3 regions of the Colwellia sp. NW0002-52-1 genome follow, and region 3 is predicted to be linked to each of the others. Evidence: predicted binding sites of a transcription regulator. Region 3 holds the regulator's gene; each other region holds the start of a gene.
The links. The regulator FNR, encoded in region 3, switches genes on or off when oxygen is low (the NO sensors DNR and NnrR bind a similar motif). The targets are predictions, from matches to a motif close to TTGATCTAGATCAA.
Positions count from the first base shown of each region.

Region 1: the regulator FNR is predicted to act here: its motif matches at 4,093-4,106, upstream of clpB (ATP-dependent chaperone ClpB).
Region 2: the regulator FNR is predicted to act here: its motif matches at 5,477-5,490, upstream of AC27H3_RS14625 (DUF3149 domain-containing protein).

Region 1 is NZ_BAAJLU010000028.1:17,149-24,605, reverse strand. It holds gene pssA (CDP-diacylglycerol--serine O-phosphatidyltransferase) at 1-674, opposite strand, end outside; gene AC27H3_RS17235 (hypothetical protein) at 907-1,350, shown strand; gene clpB (ATP-dependent chaperone ClpB) at 1,407-3,995, opposite strand; gene pgeF (peptidoglycan editing factor PgeF) at 4,142-4,996, opposite strand; gene rluD (23S rRNA pseudouridine(1911/1915/1917) synthase RluD) at 4,986-5,963, opposite strand; gene AC27H3_RS17215 (outer membrane protein assembly factor BamD) at 6,116-6,880, shown strand; gene glnB (nitrogen regulatory protein P-II) at 6,991-7,329, opposite strand.
Region 2 is NZ_BAAJLU010000016.1:76,512-83,968, forward strand. It holds gene yrfG (GMP/IMP nucleotidase) at 1-329, opposite strand, end outside; gene nudE (ADP compounds hydrolase NudE) at 523-1,080, shown strand; gene cysQ (3'(2'),5'-bisphosphate nucleotidase CysQ) at 1,077-1,904, shown strand; gene AC27H3_RS14605 (YceI family protein) at 2,024-2,608, shown strand; gene AC27H3_RS14610 (YheU family protein) at 2,726-2,971, opposite strand; gene AC27H3_RS14615 (hydrolase) at 2,968-3,939, opposite strand; gene AC27H3_RS14620 (PEP-CTERM sorting domain-containing protein) at 4,268-4,978, shown strand; gene AC27H3_RS14625 (DUF3149 domain-containing protein) at 5,283-5,411, opposite strand; gene AC27H3_RS14630 (tetratricopeptide repeat protein) at 5,762-6,490, opposite strand; gene AC27H3_RS14635 (ATP-binding cassette domain-containing protein) at 6,573-7,457, opposite strand, start outside.
Region 3 is NZ_BAAJLU010000005.1:26,401-33,857, reverse strand. It holds gene AC27H3_RS06890 (SGNH/GDSL hydrolase family protein) at 1-314, opposite strand, end outside; gene uspE (universal stress protein UspE) at 867-1,799, opposite strand; gene fnr (fumarate/nitrate reduction transcriptional regulator Fnr) at 2,003-2,722, opposite strand; gene AC27H3_RS06875 (sulfite exporter TauE/SafE family protein) at 2,767-3,429, opposite strand; gene ccoS (cbb3-type cytochrome oxidase assembly protein CcoS) at 3,419-3,652, opposite strand; gene AC27H3_RS06865 (heavy metal translocating P-type ATPase) at 3,649-6,048, opposite strand; gene AC27H3_RS06860 (FixH family protein) at 6,076-6,576, opposite strand; gene ccoP (cytochrome-c oxidase, cbb3-type subunit III) at 7,251-7,457, opposite strand, start outside.

The sequences.
Region 1 (7,457 bases), on a different contig from region 3:
CCAAATATTATTAGTAGGATATTTTCTGGACTAGAAGCAACAACGACAAATGCTAGTACTATAAGTAATACAACAACAAAGTTTACTTTACCTTTCCAGTCAACTTCTTTAAAACTGTTATATCTAAAGTTACTGACCATTAGCAGCCCCATTACAATGGTAATTAAACCAATGATATAGCCATAATCCTGCCCATTAATTTGGTATTCGCTTCCAACCCATATAATACTTGCTACAACACCTGCGGCAGCTGGACTAGCTAAACCTTGAAAGTATCGTTTATCTGCTATACCAACTTGGGTATTAAACCTTGCTAGTCGCAATGCTGCACAAGCTACATAGACGAAAGCAGCTAACCAACCAAATTTACCGAAACTTGATAGTGCCCAATTATAAGCAACAATACCTGGCGCAATACCAAAGGATAACATATCAGCCATGCTGTCATATTCAGCGCCGAACTCACTTTGTGTATTCGTCATTCTAGCAACTCGACCATCTAAGCCATCAAAAATCATGGCAATAAAAATTGCAACAGCAGCACTGATAAAGTGACCATTCATTGATGATACAACAGCATAAAACCCCGAAAATAAACCTGCTGTAGTCAGTAAATTAGGTAAAAGGTAAATTCCGCGAGTTTGTAACGAATCATCATTATTTTTGTCAGGCATAGATAAAACCGTAAATAAGTTAAATAAAATTATAGGGGGATAATCTACCATAAGTTTATTTATATACGTTAGTTGTAGTACAAATGAATGATTAATAAAAAGATAAAAATTTGTAAACTGCTCTTTGTGTTGCTATAAAACACAGTAGATATTACATTTATGTCGTTATTAGTCATTTCAAATGTAATTAAATATTAGCAATATAAGAATTAATTTATGAATAGGTACCGTTATGAATATTAAGGCATTGTCGCTTTTTTCGATGATATTAGTGTATTCCGATGTTTTCGCAGCCGAACAAATCACTATTTATCGTTGGATTGACAAGGAAGATGTAGTCCATTTTAGTCAGAATCAACCTGAACATGACGATTACATTGAAATTAGTATGGCTAATAATAAGAAATCTTCAGCTACTATAGAAAAAGATAAAACCGCGAATAGTGAACAAGTGAGTGATAATAGTCTTTTGACAGCTGAAGAAAACAATGAAGCAATTGACAGTATGAATCAGGATAAATGTATTACAGCAAAAGATAATCTCAGCACTTTACAAAATTTTGATAAAATTCAATATAAAGACGAACAAGGTAATGTGAAAGTTTTAGGCGCCTTAGAAAAACAACAACAATTAGAGATGAATAAAAAGCAGGTAGAAGTTTATTGTACTGAGTAATGAACTCTATACTTCTACCTATTAAGGTATAAACGCCCTTCTTTACAGTGAATAGCTTAACGTTCCAAATTATTAACAGTGAATGTTAAGCCATTGTCATTTAGTTCCACTAAAATATGATCTCCTGCTGAAAACTCATTTGCAAGTAACCGATGTGCTAGTGGATTTTCAATTTCATGTTGTATTGACCTCTTTAAAGGCCTAGCGCCAAAAATAGGGTCAAATCCGGCTGCAGCAACAAACGACAAAGCCTCTTCAGACACGGTCATACTGATATCTCGTTCTTCTAATCGCTTGATCAAAGCTGATATTTGTATACTCGCAATACTTTTGATTTGTTCAGAAAGCAGAGGATGAAAAACCACTGTTTCATCAACACGGTTTATAAACTCTGGTTTAAAATGTTGGCCAAGTTCAGCCATTACACGTGTTTTCATTTGCTGATATTGGCTGTCATCACCGTATTCTTGAATAATGTCAGAGCCAATGTTTGAAGTCATTATGATCACGGTATTTTTAAAATCAACGGTTCTACCTTGGCCGTCAGTCAGTCTACCATCGTCTAGTACTTGCAATAGAATATTAAAAACATCAGGATGCGCTTTTTCAATTTCATCAAGCAATATAACAGAATAAGGTTTACGCCTTACCGCTTCTGTTAAGTATCCACCTTCCTCATAGCCAACATAACCTGGGGGCGCTCCAACTAAACGGGCAACAGAATGCTTTTCCATGAATTCTGACATATCAACCCGAACCAACGAATCTTCACTATCAAAAAGAAAATGTGCTAAAGCTTTTGTTAATTCTGTTTTACCAACCCCCGTTGGCCCAAGAAACAAAAATGAACCTATAGGTTGATCAGGATCGGCTAAACCCGCTCTTGATCTTCGAATAGCGTTTGAAACAGAAACCACTGCTTCAGATTGCCCTATTACTCGCTTGTGAAGGTTATCTTCCATGTGTAACAATTTATCACTTTCACCTTCAAGCATTTTTGCTACTGGTATTCCGGTTGCGCGACTTAATACGTCAGCAATTTCAACATCAGTAACTTTATTTTTTAATAAGGTCATTTCTTGCATTTCAGCTTGGCTCGCCAGATCAAGCTGTTTTTCAAGATCTGGTATACGACTATATTGCAGCTCTGCCATCGAGTTTAGATCACCAACACGACGCGCAGCTTCAAGTTCAATACGGGCTTTCTCTAAATCTGTTTTTATCGCCTGTGTTCCGTGCAGTGCAGCCTTTTCTGTTTTCCATACTTCGTCTAATTCGTCATAACTAATTTGGCATGACGCTATATCGTCTGAAATTAGCTCTAAACGTTTTTTTGACGCGGTATCAGAATCTTTTAATAATGCTCTTTGTTCCAGTTTTAACTGAATTAAACGGCGCTCTAATCGATCTAAATGCTCTGGCTTTGAATCCATTTGCATACGAATACTTGATGCTGCTTCATCAATAAGGTCAATTGCTTTATCGGGAAGTTGTCTGTCACTAACATATCGATGAGATAAAGTAGCAGCGGCAACAATGGCTGGATCAGTAATTTCTACATTATGATGTAATTCATAACGCTCTTTAAGCCCGCGTAAAATCGCAATAGTATCTTCTACACTTGGCTCTTCAACCAAAACTTTTTGAAAGCGACGCTCTAAAGCGGCATCTTTTTCAATATATTGACGATATTCATCTAGAGTAGTTGCGCCGACACAATGCAAATCACCTCTAGCGAGTGCAGGTTTTAACATATTTCCTGCATCCATAGCACCGTCGCCTTTACCCGCCCCTACCATAGTATGTAGTTCATCGATGAATAATATTACCTGACCTTCGAGTTGATTTAGCTCACTCAGAACAGCTTTAAGGCGTTCTTCAAATTCACCGCGATACTTAGCACCAGCAACTAGAGCTCCCATATCAAGTGAAAGTACTCGTTTATTTCTAATGCCTTCAGGTACTTCGTGATCAACAATACGCTGTGCTAATCCTTCAACAATGGCAGTTTTACCTACGCCAGGTTGACCTATTAATACAGGATTGTTTTTGGTTCTACGTTGTAGTACTTGTATGGTGCGTCTGATTTCATCGTCTCGGCCAATGACAGGGTCTAACTTCCCCTGCTCAGCTCGCTCTGTTAAATCAACCGTATATTTATCGAGTGCCTGACGAACTTCTTCTGCATTAGCATCATCAACATTTTTTCCGCCTCGAATGTGCACAATAGCGTCTTGTACGCGTTGTTCGCTCGCGCCAAGATCTTTGAGAATTTGGCCAAGTTTACCTTTATCTTGCAGTGCAGCCAGAATAAAAATCTCTGAGGAAATAAATTTATCGCCGTGCTTTTGTGCAAATTTATCACAAAGATTTAAAATGTTGCCCATAGCACCAGACAACTGAACTTCACCGCCGGTTCCAGAAACTTGTGCTAATTCATCAATAGCCGTTTCGACTTGAGTTCTTAGCGTGCGTACATTAATACCTGCACTTTTTAATAAGGGGATAATGCTACTGGCGTTTTGATTTAGTAACGCTAGCATTAAATGTATTGGTTCTATAAATTGATGATCTTTACCTAATGCTATAGATTGTGCATCAGATATTGCAACTTGAAATGTTTGAGTAAATCGGTCTAAACGCATTAACGTTCTCCTAATGCCATATTACTGGGCTTACAGTTTAGTTACCTTTGTTATAAGGACAAAATGAGGACTTTTCAAGCAGTGACATGTAAAATATTTGATGAAGATCAACGAATGATGGATTAAAAGTGAAAGGTAAAAAACCTTCATGAATTACTAGATATTATGCTTGCCATTCTTCCTGTTAAACCATCTCTTCGATAAGAGTAATATTTTTTATTCAAGGAAAAAGTACACTCATCAAGCGAAGAAATATTTTTAACGCCTAAATCTAAAAGTTGTAATTGCGCCATCATGTGTAAATTAGCAAGGTACTTTTTCTTATCACCTTTTTCTGATGATACAGGTTTAAAAGCTTGTTTGTACTTTATGGAGTTTTGGCAGAAAGCTTGTTTAACCTCCGCACCAACTTCAAATACATGCTCACCAATACAAGGTCCCAACCAAACATAAAGTTCATTTACTGGGCTGTGCATTAATTTTAGTGTACGTTCAATAATATTTGCTGCTAATGGTCGCCAACCAGCATGAATAGCAGCGATTTCGCTACCATCACTATTAGAAACTAAAATAGGTAAACAATCTGCAGTCATAATAGCTAATGCTATTTTTTTATTACGCGTTATCGCGGCATCGGCTACCAAAGGCATATCATGATGTTGCTCAACTACAACAGCATTATTTCCATGAACTTGAGTTAACCATTGAATTTTTGTTGATACAGGTAAGTATTCTAAAAGTGACTTTCTATTTTGAGTAACGGTATTGGGGCAGTCATCAACATGATCGCCTAAATTAAAGGCATCAAACATTGAAAGTGACGGGCAAGTATTGTTTTGAATATTATCAGTAAGTATTGTATTTCTGACGTTTGTTGATAAAGGGCTTTTAGTGCCTGATAACCGGAGAGTCGATGGCGATAACCGGTTAGTCGTAAAGGCCAACACCTTTGATGTTGGCCATTCAATAAACGTTATGTTATCAACAGATTTAGTAATCACTATCAACGAGATTATTTTTTGTATCTGTACGTAAGATATCAGCTAGTGCCACCATATCTTCAGGCACATCGGCATGCCATGTCATTTGTACGCCGGTAATTGGGTGATACAAAGATAACATTGCAGCATGCAAAGCTTGACGTTTAAATTGACGTAGCATATCACGCAACTCTTCCGAGGCATTTTTCGGTGGGCGAGGTCGGCCGCCATAAACAGGATCACCAACAAGTGGATGCGTTATATGCGCCATATGTACACGAATTTGGTGTGTGCGTCCTGTTTCAAGACGTAAACGCAACCGGGTATGTAACCTAAACTTTTCCATTACACGATAATGTGTCACCGAAGGGCGACCTGAAAAGGTTACCGCCATATGTGTGCGTTTTGTTGCATGACGACCAATCGGTTCATCAACCAAGCCACCAGCGGTCATAATGCCATTTGCAATAGCTTCATACTCACGGGTAATTTCGCGCGCTTGCAGTGATTCAACAAGGTTAGTTTGAGCTGCAATCGTTTTTGCTACTACCATTAAGCCTGTTGTGTCTTTATCTAAACGGTGCACAATACCTGCACGCGGCACAACATCTAGCTGCGGGCAATGATGAAGTAAGGCGTTAAGCACTGTACCATCAGGGTTACCCGCACCTGGGTGAACAACAAAACCCGCAGGTTTGTTGATAACTAAAATATCGTCATCTTCGTAAACAATATTTAGTGGTAAATCTTGCGCTTTAAAACGTACTTCTGCTTCAACTTCTGTATTGATGGCAATAAGCTCACCACCGAACATTTTTTCGCGAGGTACATCGACTACAATGTCATTAACCGTTACATGACCGGCTAAAATCCACTCTTTTAAACGTGAACGTGAATAATCAGGGAACATTTCCGCCAAAGTCTGGTCGAAACGTTTGCCTAAGCATGATTCGGGAACCGTGTCCCGGTGTTGAATTATCTCAGCCATTAAACTCTCTATTAATTAGCACTGTGCAAGGCAGGATTGCTAGGTTAGAATGCCAGTGCTTATTTTACCTCTTTGCTAAAGCAATTACATTAAGTAATTATAGTGAGGAAGATATTTATTTTAACTAAAACAAAGTAGTGATATTGAAGTCTATGGAAAAAGTGACAATAAAAATAATGTGCCTTGCACTAGTATTAGCAATTACAGGTTGCTCAGGTACAAACGAAAAAGATATACAAAAGGTACCAGATAAATCTGCCCAAGCATTATTTTCTGATGCTAGACAATCACTTGACAATGGATTGTATCAAAAGGCAATTCAAATATTATCGGCGATAGATTCACGATTTCCTTATGGTCCTATCTCTCATCAAGTTCAATTAGATTTAATTTACGCTTATTACAAGAGTGGAAATGCTGCGCAAGGACTAGCCTTAACCGATAGATTTTTAAGGTTAAACCCTTCACATGCCAACATAGACTACGTTTATTACATGCGTGCTTTAATAAATGTGGCTACGCAAGAAAATTTATTTCAAAACTTAGCAGGTATTGATCGTTCAGACCGTGATCCAACGGCTGCTCGCGACGCTTTTAAAGATTTAAAAACACTATTAGAGAAATACCCTGAAAGTAAATATGCTGCCGACTCTCGTCAACGTATGATCGCAATTAAATCGCGCTTAGCTAAGTATGAACTGTCTGTTGCAGGCTATTACTTAAAGCGTGAAGCTTATGTTTCAGCAGCAAATAGAGGGAAATATATTGTAGAATACTTTTCTCCTAGTGCAGAAACAGAAGAAGCGTTGGAAATTATGATTTTCTGTTATGAAAAGTTAGGATTAACTGATCTACAAGTTAATGCTAAACAAGTATTAGCGGCCAACTATCCCAATAACCCGTTAGTGTCTAAATAGAGTTTTCAACAATACACAATTGTTTAATACGTAAAACATTAACTCTGAAAACAAAAATACCAGCATCTGCTGGTATTTTTTTATGTGTTATTTACGATTATTATCATTAATTAAATCGCTTCGTCGTCTTCTTCTCCAGTACGAATACGTATTACGCGCTCTACATCAGTGATGAAAATTTTACCATCACCAATTTTACCTGTTTGTGCTGTTTCCAAAATGGTATTAACGCATCGTTCAACATTCTCTTTTTTGACGACAATTTCAAGCTTTACTTTCGGTAAAAAGTCCACCATGTACTCGGCACCTCGATAAAGCTCGGTATGCCCTTTTTGACGTCCAAACCCTTTAACTTCGGATACGGTCATGCCCGTAACACCAATTTCACCGAGTGCTTCACGTACATCATCCATTTTAAAGGGTTTAATAATCGCTTCTATTTTTTTCATGTTCATAGCCTATAAGTTGATTTACGCATCGGAATATACTGATAACTATCATTATCTACATAATAGCAAGTATTTGTACAGCTATAGTGCAAAAGTTCTAATCGAAGTTAGACTTTGCTACACTGACC
Region 2 (7,457 bases), on a different contig from region 3:
ACAATATCTCGACCCGATGATTTTAAGGCAACAAGAAAGTCATGTGCGTCATCGCGTAATCGAATTAAGTGCTGTATCTCACGCTTTAAATCGGTAATAGATAATTGAGTTTGTTCTGCCCAGTAATCTAAGCAATACCAATCTATAGTGCCCGCTACTTTTTCATAATGCGACATTAACGACTGTTTTGCCTCTAGCAAACTCATACCCTGTAATTCACTTAAGCGTTGGGGTAAATGATGTAGCCAAAAATGGTTGTCGTAATGTAAATCGAGAATTGTGCCATCCATATCCAGTAAAACAGTTGAAATTTTTGACCAATCAAGCATAGATTTTTCCCTTGAAACACGTTTATTATAGAATGTCTCAAAGAGACTAATATTTGCCAAACAGATAAATATTTAAAGCAAATACTATTATACCCAAGCCTTATGGTTATGTATTCAATGTTATCGTGCTATGGTTAAACTTTAGCGTTTATATACAAAACATTTCACTTAAGTTGTTACAATTAAGGGCGTTATGACAACAAAAAAAATACTACCTGAAATCACCTCACGTAAGCAGGTTGCCAAAAGTCATTTATTTACGATTGAACAAGTTGACTTAACTTTTAGCAACGGCGAAAAACGAGAGTATGAACGTATGTATGGCAAAGGTCGTGGAGCAGTAATGATTGTTCCTATGCTGGATAAAAACACCATGCTACTCGTGAGAGAATACTGCGGTGGCACCCATACCTATGAACTTGGCTTTCCTAAAGGTTTAATCGATGCTGGCGAAAGTGCAGCACAAGCCGCTAATCGTGAATTAAAAGAAGAAGTTGGCTATGGTGCTAAAAAATTAACCTCAATTCATACTGTTGCTATGGCACCTGCATTTTTTGATGCTCAAATGACGATATTTTTTGCAGAAGATCTTTATGCTGAGAAGCTAGTCGGAGATGAGCCTGAAGACTTAGAAATAGTGCCTTGGCCATTGGCGAATTATCATGAATTACTACAACAGAAAGACTTTAATGAGTCGCGTAGTATCGCGGCTTTATTACTGGTAAAAGATCACTTAGGAGCTATTGAATGAGTCAAGAAAAACTACTATCAATTGCGCTTGAAAGTGCCAAAAAAGCAGGGCAAGAAGTCGCACGCTATTATAAAAACGGTAACTTTACCGCCGAAATTAAAGAAGATAATAGCCCTGTTACCAGTGCCGACATCGCCGCAAACGATATTTTAATGGATGAATTAAAACGCTTAACGCCTGAGATTCCGATTATTTCAGAGGAAGTAGGAGCGTTAGCATTAGCACAGCGCAGTAAATGGTCTCGTTATTGGTTACTAGATCCTATTGATGGTACCGGAGAGTTTATTGCTGGCAGCGGTGACTTTGCCGTAAATGTGGCATTGGTTGAAAACGGCTGGCCCAGTATAGGTGTTATTCATGCGCCTGATCACCAACTTACTTATTATGCTCAAAATAACTTAGGGGCTTTTAAAGAAAACGATGCCGGTAGTCGCCAAATATATGTGGCAAAATATGATGGCCAACGTCGTATTAAAGTCGCAATAAGCCGTCGCCAGGATATTAATCTAATGGGGCAGTATCTAAATAGTAAATACGACTTCGACCATGTTGCTTTAGGTAGTTGCTCGTTGAAAAACTGTTTAATTGCTGAAGGCGGTGCAGACTGTTATTTACGTGTTGGTCCAACAGGTGAGTGGGATACTGGCGCAAGTCATTGTATCATCGAACAAGCAGGGGGCAGTATTATTGACAGTGAATTTAAGCCCCTAACCTATAATCAACGTGAGACTTTGATGCAGCCCGATTTTGTCTCGTTAGGGAACAAAGAAATTCCTTGGCAAGATATTATTAAACCTCATAAAGCGACTCGCCTTATAACTTAATATAGACACAGGCATAATGTAATAAGACAGTAACACTTATACCAATACGTATAGTTCAATATTGTGCATTGCTTTGAGTCAATACAGTAGCTAATCATTTAGCTTACATGGAGAAAATTTTGCGTAACATATCCTCAATATTAATTTCCCTACTGTTGACAACAACAGTGAGTTTACCTGCATTAGCAGCGTGGAAGCTCGATAATGAAAACTCTCAACTTAGCTTTATGTCAGTGAAAAAAGGCAATATTGCTGAGAACCATAGTTTTTCAAAACTTGCCGGTAATATTACTGAGCAAGCCCAAGTTAATATCAGTGTCGACTTGAGCAGTGTTAATACGAATATTGCCATTCGTGATGAACGAATGAAAGCGTTTCTATTTGACACCGATACATACAGCACTGCAAACTTTACTGCAACGCTTGAAACTTCATTACTAAAGAGTTTAGTTATTGGTGAAGATAAAAAGTTAACGATTAGCGGTGTGTTAGATTTTCACGGCGAGCAACAAACTATAATGCTTGATGTTAGTGTGATTAAATTAAGTGAGGATAAAATTTTGGTGAATACAATAAAGCCATTTTTTATTCAAGCTGATGCATACGGCGTAGTAGCAGGTATCAATAAGCTTAAAGAGTTAGCTTCTCTGCCGAGTATTAATTATGTAGTACCGGTAAGTTTTTCAGTAACATTTACTCGTTAACTTTTTATTTAATGATCATTTAATTACCATCTAAATATCACTTAAGCATCACCTGGAAAACTAAAGGCACTTAATCAGTGCCTTTTTTATTGCTAAAATCCGAACACTTAACGGGTATTAACTGTTTTCTTCATGCTCTTCACTACCTTCAATAAATTGGTCTTTTGGCAAAATATTTACGGTTTCATGTAGCTCTGAATATACCAAAAGCGCGGTGCCTTGCTTTAATTGCTGGCGAACTTGGGTAATTTTTTCATCTAGCGACACGTCTGTACTGCCGTACTCTGTACCTTCACGAAGAACAAAGTTTTCGATAATGGCGCTTAATGTGTCGTCTGACAATTGTTCTAATGGAATAATCATAAATATCTCGTAAAAAACTCAGGTATACGTTGCTCTAACCAATACTTTGGTTTCAGTGGGTTGTTACCACTAATAAAGCCAACATGACCACCTTTAGCGCTCACTTCAAAAGTTATTTGTTTAGGTAAAGTTGTAATGGCCGTTGTATTCACATGACATAAGAAAGGATCGTCGGTGGCATGAATAATTAAACACGGCGTGGTGATTTGTTGTAACACATCGCGACCGCTGGCTTGCTGATAATAGTCATTTACATCAGCAAAGCCATTAATCGGTGCGGTAACCATTTGATCAAAATCGCGAATAGAGCGTACGTTATTCAGCAAGTTTCTATCGATATTTTTTAATAAATTAGCTTTAATCTTTATCACTGTACTCGCTCTAAGCATATCGACTAAATACTTTTGATAGACACGAGAAAAGCCACGGTTAATTCTGTTACTACAGCTTGAAAGATCAAGTGGAGCGCATATAACACAGGCCGCTTGATAGATATTTTGTTTTTGTTCTGCTAAATATTTTGTCAGGACATTACCGCCTAACGAAAAGCCTACAATGGCTTTTTTTGCTTGTGGGTAACTGCTAGCAAGGTATTGACTAAAATAGTCAACATCACAGGTTTGTCCGCTGTGATACGATTGAGCCATGCGATTTGGGCGACCGCTACATCCTCGAAAGTGCATTAACACACCCACCCAGCCTTGTGCTTTTATAGCGCTTAACATCCCTTTAGCATAATGACTGTTCTTAGAGCCTTCAAGGCCATGCAATATCGCAATAATAGGACGTGAACAGTTCGAGTTTACCTTTTCGGTCCAAGCTAAATCAACAAAGTCTCCATCAGGCAACTCTAAAGTTTCATCAGTGGTATTTATGGTGTGGCTACGCCTAAAAAACTTAGCGGCAATGGTTTGTAAATGGGCGTTTTTAAGCCACCAAGCGGGGCTGAAAGAGCTTTTGGTAAACATAATACGGTAATAGCGTGTAATACAAAAAATTTATTGTACGTTAAAACTATGTCCATGCCCACCGTTTGACTACAGTGAGTGATAGGTTTAACTCGTAACATTTTTAATAAAATTTTACCAAATAAGCTTAATGTCTTTTGCGATTATCCCTAAAGTAATGCAGAAGACATGAATGAAAACTCTATAAGGTGGATACACTGTCAGTTCTTTTTACAGTCTTAGGTGATAAACAGTGAGCTATCCATAAAAACCATTAAAATACAGCGACTTGTGCTTTTGGTTCGATACTTGCTTGTTCTGCTTTACTTTAAGCTGTAAGAGAATCGAAATGCGTAGAATTATTTTAGCTATATTATTAACAGTTACATCACAAGCAAATGCTGGACTTATTATTGCGGTTGGGGATAGTAATATTAATAACTCAAGTAATAGTGTTTTTTTTAACAATGTATTTGGTAATCAAAATGTTATAGGTCTGAACTCAGCGACTGATCCTTGGTCACTTGATAACTGGGATTCTGTTGCTACTCAAACAGCTGCAAGCTATTCACAATCAATGACCTTATCAAGCTCTAGCTTAATTGGTGCTGACTGGCTTATTGCTTCTAGTGGCTCTTTGTATAGCCAATCTACCTTGCAATTAATAAGTGGTTTTTTAAGTGCCGGTGGTAATCTTTGGGTTGGTGGTGAAGCTGACGTATTTAGCGCATTTGCACCGGCAAATCAGTTACTTACTCATTTGGGATCTTCTATATCTTTGGATGCTGTAAGTACGTCTCAATATAGTAGTGCATCTAATACTAATTCAGATGCATACACTGTCGGTACAACAACATTTTCAGCGAATTATCTTTCTACTATAACTGGTGGTGTTGCTTTATATTCAAGTAATGGAAATGTAACTGCTGCAATAGATAGAACAACATTTCAAGAAAATGCAACTTCCGTTCCTGAACCGTCAACTTTAGCTATCTTTGCTTTAGGGATAATGGGATTAGCTTCTAGACGATTTAAAAACAATAAGCCCTTCATGTGTTAACACATTTCAGGACAGACAAGAAAAGCACCTCTAATTAGGTGCTTTTTTATTGGAGTATTTTGTCACTATCTTTAAACTTAATAATTATCTAATAGACTTAAGTAATTGATAGCTTACAACTCAGTAGTATACGTAACCCAAATGGATAGAGCCTACAAAGAATCGCACTTGCTAGTTGTTAAGATATTGCTAGGGCATCAATTAGTAACGTGACAAACCTAAAACTTCAGCCATACATAACCGGTAAAGTTTGTAGCGCTTATCGGGGATTTTCGCCCTTCCACTTAATGGCTATTTTCTCTAATTAACTATCTTCACTTATATGCTTTATAAAGTAATAAACATAAAAGCTACAAATGCCTAATACAGTTGCTAAACCAAGAAATGACATAATGACAACAGGATCGTTTAAAAGCATATCTAAAAAGTTCATAGCTAACTCCAAAAGTAAGTAAATAGGTACGAAAAAGATTATAAAGAACCTTCAATACATACTTATTGATATAGATCATGTTCAGGGTTAATCGATATGTTATTCGGTATGTTAATCGCTATGTTATTAATAGTATTTTCAGGGATTAGTGAAGTTGATTGATGCGCTGAGGCATAACACCTTGAATTTTTTTAATGGCATAAAGTTCAAGAACAATACCGGTTTATTTTTTAGCTCCGATAATCGGCATTTTTTACATGTTTATAAAAATAAACCCGCTAAAGGTGAGCGGGTTTTGGTTTACTTAATATTGTTGTATAGATGCTTTACAAAGCACTATAGGTTAGGCTCTAGCGGTTAGAGGCTTGTCTTAACTTTAATTCTCTTTGTTCGATTATTTTACGATAAATAGCATCGGCTTTTTCACGACTCTCTTTAATCTCGTCAACTGATAATTTATGTTCGTCCATATCACGGCTTTTTTCAGCCATGCGATAAGCATTTTTAGCCGCAATAATATTCCAGATATAAGACATCTTTGTGCTCTTAGCAACGCCTTTGCCCTCAAAGTACATTAAGGCAAGATTAAATTGTGCAAGTGCATAGTTTTGATCTGCCGCCTTTTGATACCAGCGAGATGCCTGAAGGTAATCGCGTTGTACGCCATTACCGTTAAACAGCATAACACCTAAATTAAACTGTGCTCTTGGTAAGTCTTTATTCGCGGCTTTTTCCATTAATGCATAAGCCGTTTTCAAATCTTTTTTCACCACTTCTCCCTCACTATAAAGTAAAGAAAGATCGAATAGTGCTTCAGAGTAATTTTGTGAAGCAGCTTGATGTAGAAGTTCTAACGCCTTCGTTGGGTTTTTAACTACGCCGTAACCGTTTAAATAAACTAATGCCATTTGATATTGTGCAGGAGCATATTCCTCGGCAACTAAAGGTTCGAATTCTGCAATTGCGGCTTTAAATTCGCCACGGTTTAGCTCGTATATGCCTAAATCTAAATCAGCACTATAAGCTGGGCTTTGGGTAAAAAGAGCAAAACTGAGTGCTAGTAAGGTCAATTTTTTCATAATAATGTCCTATGTTCGGTGTTGTCGCCACTTCTCGCAGTGACAAAGTTTTTGCTGCGATACGTTAAGTGTAGCAATAAATTTATAAAGCTTGCGACATTATCTCTTCAATTTGTTCTTCAAGGTCAAGCCATTGCATTTCATTTGTTTCCAAGTTTTGTTTAAGTGACGCTTGTCGTTTGAGTAAGTCAGTTAGCTTTACTTTGTGCTCTGTTTGATAAATATCACTGTCAGCAAGTTGTGCTTCTACTGTCGTTAGCTCATCTTGATTTTGCTGTACGAGCTTTTCAAATTTATCGGCTTGTTTACGCAAAGGTGATGCCTTTTTACGAAGCTCAGCTTGCTCTTTACGTTGTTGCTTTTTGTCGACTTGTGGCTCAGAAACAACTTTGTTGGCTTTAACTGATTGTTTTTTATCATCGTTTAACCATTGCTGATAATCATCAATATCGCCGTCAAAATCGGTTACTCGACCATTAGCAACAATATAAAACTCATCAACACATGACTCTAATAAATACCTGTCATGAGCAATGAGAATAATTGCGCCGTCAAAGTCTTGCAACGCTAGTACTAGTGCTTGACGCATTTCTAAATCAAGATGGTTGGTGGGCTCATCTAATAACAATAACTGGGGTTTTTCTAAGACAATAAGGGCCAAAACTAAACGCGCTTTTTCACCACCAGACATGGTGCCCACTTTATCTAACGCCTGATCGCCACTAAAGCCAAAACGCCCTAAAAATGATCTGGCTTGTAACTCGGTTAAATCAGGTTTTGCTCGCGTTATATGTTCTATAGCACTGCTTGGCAAATGCAATTGCTCAAGTTGATGCTGAGAAAAATAGCCCACACGCAAATCTTGCGCACAATAACGTTCGCCTTTTAATAAGGTTAAATCACCGGCGAGAGATTTTATTAGTGTTGATTTACCCGCACCATTGCGACCTAGCAGGCCGATTCGGCT
Region 3 (7,457 bases):
CATTGGTGCTGCTTTGTTAAGCCAGTAACATCGTTTACACCAATAGATACTAGAACAAAGTCAAATCTTTGGTTTTTGATATTCTCAATTTCACTTATTAAAGCTGTTGATGTTAAGCCTGTAGTCGCCACTAGTTGCCAATTAACGGTGTTGTTAGTCGCAAGGTTCGCTACTAACTGACCTGATAAGGCATTTTTTTGTGCTTTTGTGCCAACACCGGCCGAGGCAGAATCACCTATAATTAATAAGTTAATCTTCTTACCACTACCTGCAGTGCCTGAACGCTCACCTAATGCTTCAGGTAGCTTTATCATACTAACGCGAACCCATACTGCTTGTAAAAGCAATATAGGCATTATTAACAAAGTACTGATGCAATAAAGAATATGAGTAAGTGGCTTTTTTATCTGCAACGCTAAAACCCTAACGGGAACGGTAAATTATAGTTATAACGTAAAATATATTCGAAGACAAATAGTAGAAAAAACAGCGTCTAATAAGTGAAGTTAATTCACGTACAATTTGTAAGTAAACAAGATATAAGTGCGGTTTATACCAATTGATATAAACAATCGATCATTCGAAAGCGGTTTAAATATCCAGTATCTACGTTGCTTTCAATCCCAATAGCCTGCTATTGCTCAATCAAGCGCCTTGCTACTGAAAATTTATCCTCGTTTAAAATTGACCGATTCATTAAATCAATTGGTATTACTAGGAGTAATGTGCTGTGTACAAGTTGCTAGAAGTCAGCTGCTAAAGCTAAATATGAAGTGCTAAATGTGAAGTGCTGAGAAAAAACGTCAACCAAAGAACTGTATTATCAGTGGATGACGCATTTTTATAAGTAATGAACTTCAGTAGCTTTATTTAACATCCAAAGGAGAAACATAACCTTCAGGTTTTAAAGCGAGTACATCACAATTTAGTCGATCAATAACATGTTCAGCGGTATTGCCGATTAGCGCGGCAGATAAGCCTGTGCGACCTATAGTGCCTAAAATAACAAGTTCCGCATCTATTTCTTCAGCAACACTTTGAATAATATCTTCAGGTAACCCTTCTTTTATATGAGTGAAATCCTCAGTGATATTAAAAGCGGCTGCATGCTCTAACATGGCCTCTTCATGATGCTTGAGCATAGCAAGGTTATAATCATTAGCATCAAACTCTGGAATCTCTATGGCGATATTTACCGGAGTGCCTGGAAACGAATTTACCAAGTGTAAGTTTGCTTTCATTACTTTGGCTAACTGTTTGGCTTCTGCCGTTATTTTATCGTTTAAGGCTTTATGTTCTTCTTCTTCGCTGCCAATGTTTAATGCAGCAATAATATTGCCGTCTTCAGGCCATAAATGTTCTTTCACTAGCAGTACAGGGCAAGGGCATTTACGTAAAATATGCCAATCGGTTGGGGTAAATATAACGGACTTTAATTTATCGTGTTGATGAGTCCCTTTGATGACAATATCATAACCATGATCAATAACTTGTGCGATTATTTGCTCAAAAGGGCGGTTATGCCAAATAACTTTACAATCAACAGTAATACCAGAAACATCTAGGTCAGCAATCATAAACTCTAACCATTGTGTACGATCATTAATAACCGATTTGCACATAGCTTCGCGTTCATCGCCTGAAAGCATTGTAGTCATTTCATAAGAGAAGTCATATATGGTCAAAAATGCAGTGATACTTGCACCCGTTTTACGTGCTAATTCTATTGCTCGCTTTAACGCTTTTTGATCTTCTGTTGTTGGGTCAACAATTGCGAGTATTTTTTGATACTTTTCCATAGTTAATTCCTTATCTTTGCCTGCTTGTATTAGGCCAAACCACACAGCTAATAACCTTGCTTAATATATTAACAATAATCTATTTTGAAAAGATAATACTTGTTTTAAATCAAATTATTATCATTTTTTATAAACTATATTATGTTAAGCATAGCGGTAAATTGTTGAATAATAAAGTCGTGAGAAAACGCTGGATTTATATTTTAAAGCGCGGCACACTCATTTAATTTTTCAATATTTACGATGGTAATAAGTTTACCATTAACGGCAATTAAGCCATTTTTATCGAAGCGGTTAAGTAAACGACTTATGGTTTCTACGGTTAAACCAATATAGTTACCAATATCATTACGTGTCATAGACAAACGAAATTCAGAGGCCGATAAACCACGCGCATGATAGCGACTACTTAAAGTACTAAAGAAGGTGGCAAGGCGTTGTTCCGCATTTTTACGGTTAAGTAATGTTAGCATTTCATGATCTTCACGAATTTCAGTGCTCATCATACGCAAAATTTGTTTTTTTAATTTTGGCATACTATTAGATAACGTATCGAGCGTATTATAAGGTATTTCGCAAACCATTGAGGTTTCTAGTGCTTTAGCAAAACTTGGATGTTTCGCATTCGCTATGGCGTCAAATCCGAGTAAATCCCCAGCCAAATGAAAGCCAGTAATTTGCTCTTCTCCTTGTTTGTTAATTGTATAAGTTTTGAATGTGCCAGAACGCACGGCGTAAAGCGCTTGCATTGGTTGACCGTCGTTATATAGCTGCTCTCCTTTTTGGATAGGCAGCTTACGATCAATAATATTATCTAAAGTCTCTAACTCTTGATTGTTAAGTGAAAATGGTAAGCACAATTCACTGATACTGCAGTTTTGGCAGTGAATATGTTGTTGGTCGGCACACGATTTATTATTCATAATAACCTATAAAAATTTCCATGCTGAACACCATATTAGATGCGTTAGCTATATGCAATAAGTATAGAATAAATGCCGTATGAAATCACCAAAATGGCCGATAGCTTTCTAAATAGTGGCTGAGTTAATAAAGACTTAACACTGAACGTGCCTAGTGAAATTGACATTAAAGCAGGTAAAGTACCTAAACCAAAGAAAAACATGATCAAAGCACCATTGAGGGTATCGGCGCTTGCTAAAGACCAAGTTAAAGTTGAGTAAACTAAGCCGCAGGGTAGCCATCCCCATAATGCACCTAAAGCGAAGGCACTTTTAACGTTCTTAATGGGTATAAAGTTTTTAGTCAGTGGCGATATATAACGCCAAATATTTTTTCCTAAATGTTCTATGCGGCTCAACCACATTAACCACTGCCCTAAATATAGTCCTAAAAAAATTAAAAAAATACCGGCGATAGTTTTTAATATAACAACAGGAAAACCTATGTTTTTAGCTGCCATAGAGCTGGTAAATGCCACAATAGCGCCAATGAAACTATAGGAAGCAATACGGCCAAAGTTATAAGCAAATACAATGGCGAATTTTTTATGGCGAGTTTGATCAGAAATAGCAGTAGTCAACATAGTGCTAATGCCACCACACATTACAATGCAATGGCCAGAGCCGAGCAGACCAATAATAAAGGCAGAAAAAAAATCAAGTGTCATGAGTCTGGTTTTTTAGCTGTTGCTTTGAAGTTTCTGTTTCATTTAACTCGTTATTCTTTAAGGTATTTTGCTTAGCTTTATCATTTTCATCATCAAATAAAATACTCATGCCTTGCTTTTCTAAATCATCAAACTGCTCAGTTTTTACCGCCCAAAAAAACAGATAAATACCAATAGCTGTGAGCAACACGGCAATGGGAATTAATACGTAAATTATACTCATTTTTTTAACAGCCTTAATGAATTTGTTACCACTAAAATTGAACTGGCCGACATACCTATAACCGCCATGTAAGGCGCTATATGGCCTGTTACCGCTAGCGGTAAAACAATAGCGTTATAACCAAAAGCCCAAAGATAATTTTGCTTAATAATACGAGTGGTGCGAATAGCAACTTCACGCAGGGTTTGTACACCCTTAAGTTTATTATTGAGTAATATCACATCTGCGCCATTTTTAGCAATATCAGTACCGCTACCCATAGCAATAGACAAATGAGCTGCGCCCAATACGGGACTATCGTTAACGCCATCGCCAACCATGGCAACCGTATGAGTACTTTGTTGCTGTTTTATGGTGTTAACTTTTTCTTGTGCTGAGAGGTTTGCATGCACTTTGTTAAGGTTTAATGCTGATTGTAATTTATTACAGCCTTGTAGGTGATCACCAGAAAGCATGCTGGTTTCAATGTTTTGTTGGTGAAGAAAATCGATCAATGCTTTAGCATCTTCTCGTAAGCCATCATGCAAGTAAAATTCAGCGATTAATGTTTCACCTTGCATTAATACACACTGCGCACTATAGGCTGAGTGTTCATTAGCACCTAAAAGCCAAGAGCTTTTACCAATGCGGTAATGTTGGTTATTTACTTCACCAGAAATCCCTGCGCCAGGGGCAACTACAACTTGGCGGGTCATTTGGTTATGATCACGAAATGGGCTAAAAGCTTTTGCTAAGGGGTGAGCCGAATGTGCTTCAAGCGCTGCCGCTATGGCAAGCACTTGTTGTCGTCCTTCTTGCGTCGCTTCGTTTGAGTATTCACCATAAGTTTTTACATCTACAATAGTGAACTCACCTGTAGTTAATGTTCCTGTTTTATCAAATGAAATAGCATTAACTTCAGGCATAGTTTCAAGCACATGGGCAGACTTAATCATAATACCTTTACGATTAAGTTGCGTAGTTGCACAGGTAAGCGCTGTTGGTGTTGCTAATGCCAATGCACAAGGACAAGTTACGACAAGAACCGATAAGGTGATCCAAAATGCTTCGCTTGGATCATGATTCAGCCAGTATATTGCCGTTGCTATGGTCGTCATCAGAATTAGCGCAACAAAATATTGAGCAATTTTATCTGATAACTTGGCTAATTTAGGTTTATGGCTTTGTGCATTTTCACTCAGTCGAATGAGCTGACTTAAAAACGACTCTTGATTATTATGTTTAACTTTTGCCGTTAAATTGCCATCGCCGTTAATAGTACCAGCAAAAATGTTATCTAAAGCGGTTTTCTTCAGGGGCAGTTGCTCGCCAGACAACATAGCTTCGTTAATTTGGCTGGTGCCCGTTAATATTTCACTATCAGCCGGAATGGTTTCACCGGGTTTAATTAAAATAATATCATCAGTTTTTAAATAATTGGCTGAAATAAATTGCTCAATACCTTGCTCAATTTTAGTCGCGGTCATTGGCATTAATTTTAATAAATTTGCTGAAACATCAGCGGCGCGGCTGCGGGCTCTAAACTCAAGAAATTTACCAATAAGCAGTAGAAAGGTAAACATAGACACTGATTCAAAATACACTTCGCCTTGCTGCGTAAATGTTGCCCAACAGCTAGCCATAAAAGCTAAAATAATGGCGATAGAGACAGGAACATCCATCGAAAGCTGGCGCGCTTTTAAGGCAAAGAAGGCACTTTTATAAAATGGGAAGGCGCCATAGCTAACAATAGGAAGCGTCAAGAAAAAGCTTGCCCAACGTAAATACATTACATTGTGTTCAGTCATATCGGAAAAAGCGCCGAAGTATAAACCAAAAGCGATCATCATTACTTGCATCATTAAAATGCCCGAAATGCCTAACCGTTTGATAAAGTTTTTCGCTTGTTTATTATTGTTTTTTTCAGCCGTACTCGCCTTAAAAGGCAAACCGTGATAACCAATTTTATCGATTAAACTCAGTATGTCGCTCAACTTTACTTGGCTTTCTTGCCATTGCACAGTTGCACGTTGAGTTGTCGCGTTAACATTAATTTTATTAACGCCCTCGAGCTTACTGATTTGCATTTCAATTAACCAGGCACAGGCTGAACAGCTTATCCCATCAATGGTTAAAATAGTTTCTTTAAAACCATTATGATAATAAGCAAACTCGTTTTGTAAGCTTTCATCATCAAGTATTTCGTTGCGTTGTAATTGCTCGGGAATTAATACTTCACCTTTTTGAGCTGGTGCACTGCGAAAACGGTAATAATCAGTTAAATTGTTATCAACAATAGTTTGGGCAACCGCTTGGCAACCAATGCAGCACATTGGTTGATCAATATTATCAATACGAGTTGTTAAGTTAATGCCCTTGGGAACGACTTCATCACAGTGGAAACAAACGTTGCTCATTAATTTATGCTCACTAATACCGGCTAATTAATTTGCTACAGTCAGATCAGGTTTTATGGCAATAAAATCAGATTGAGGTAGGGTGATCACGTTTTGAATCTTCCAGTGGTTTTCAAATGGACTAATGGTTACTCGCCATTTACCCGAAACATTTTGGTCAGCTTCAAAGTAATGGGTAAAGTTACCATTAGCGTCAGCTGTTAATGCTAAGTAGAAGTCTCTTTCTGCTATTGTTGGGTGAAAAAAATTAACATTTAATAATGGAAAGGTTTTTTCAATACCGGTAGGGCGAATAATTAATTGATCATCAACAAGCTTCAAACCAAAACTCATACCTAGCTTTTGTGCTTGTTTAACTTTACCTAATTCTAAGTTTATCGCTTTACCTTTTTTATAGTAATCACCAACCACCAGAGGATCGGGATCCGTGTTGGCGATAATAAAAGTGGCAATACCGGCGACAACGGCAGTAAAAGGTAATATAAAGACAAACCAAGCCCAAGGCTCACGATACCAAGATGTTTTCATGAAAATTTCTGCTTTGCTGAAAGAGTGCTTATTATACGACTTTTCTTTTACAGGAACTATTAAAAAACCTGTAAAATAACAAACTTTAACCCAAAGACAGGGTATTTATTTGTGATACAGTTTTACCTTTATAACAGGCATAATTTCTCAGATGCGTTGAGCCTGAGTAAACTCATTTCTTGATCACTCTCAAAGGCGCTACCAATTGAATTTATGTCACTATCTTTATCACATGTAGAACGAACATTTAATCTGTTCGGTATTAGTTAACATGAACATCACGGATAAACATCATCAATGCTTCACTTTATGCCATTTCCTAGGCAAAACGTTTATCAAGCGAGATATTTATCGACCTTTAAAGGCAGATAATGGGTTAATACCAATTGAAATAAATAATCTATCATTTTGAGGCGGTTTAAATCGTCATTAACTTATTAAATTTGGTCTTAAAAGGGAGCACAGAGCAAGTGCTGCTTATCCAAAGTTCAGTTTACTTAATATTAATAAAGTTTTAACGCGATCATAATTTTGTTTAATACCATAAATAAATACGATAACTGTATAGAAAAAATAGTGGCCAAAATTTTCAAACAAGCATAAAAAAACCTTGATACTTTGCAGTATCAAGGTTCAATTTCTAAGCTATGTTAACTCAACTCAACTTAACTTAACTACTCTTGCGATAAGCTATAAACATAAGCGCTGATTACGTGAATTTTTTTCTCACCTAGGATTTTATCCCATGCTGGCATTATGCCGGCGCGACCATTAGCTATTGAAGCTTGAACAGCACGTTCAGAGCCACCGTATAACCAAATGTTATCAGTTAAGTTAGGCGCACCAAGTTCAATACCCATGGCTGCACTACCTTTACCATC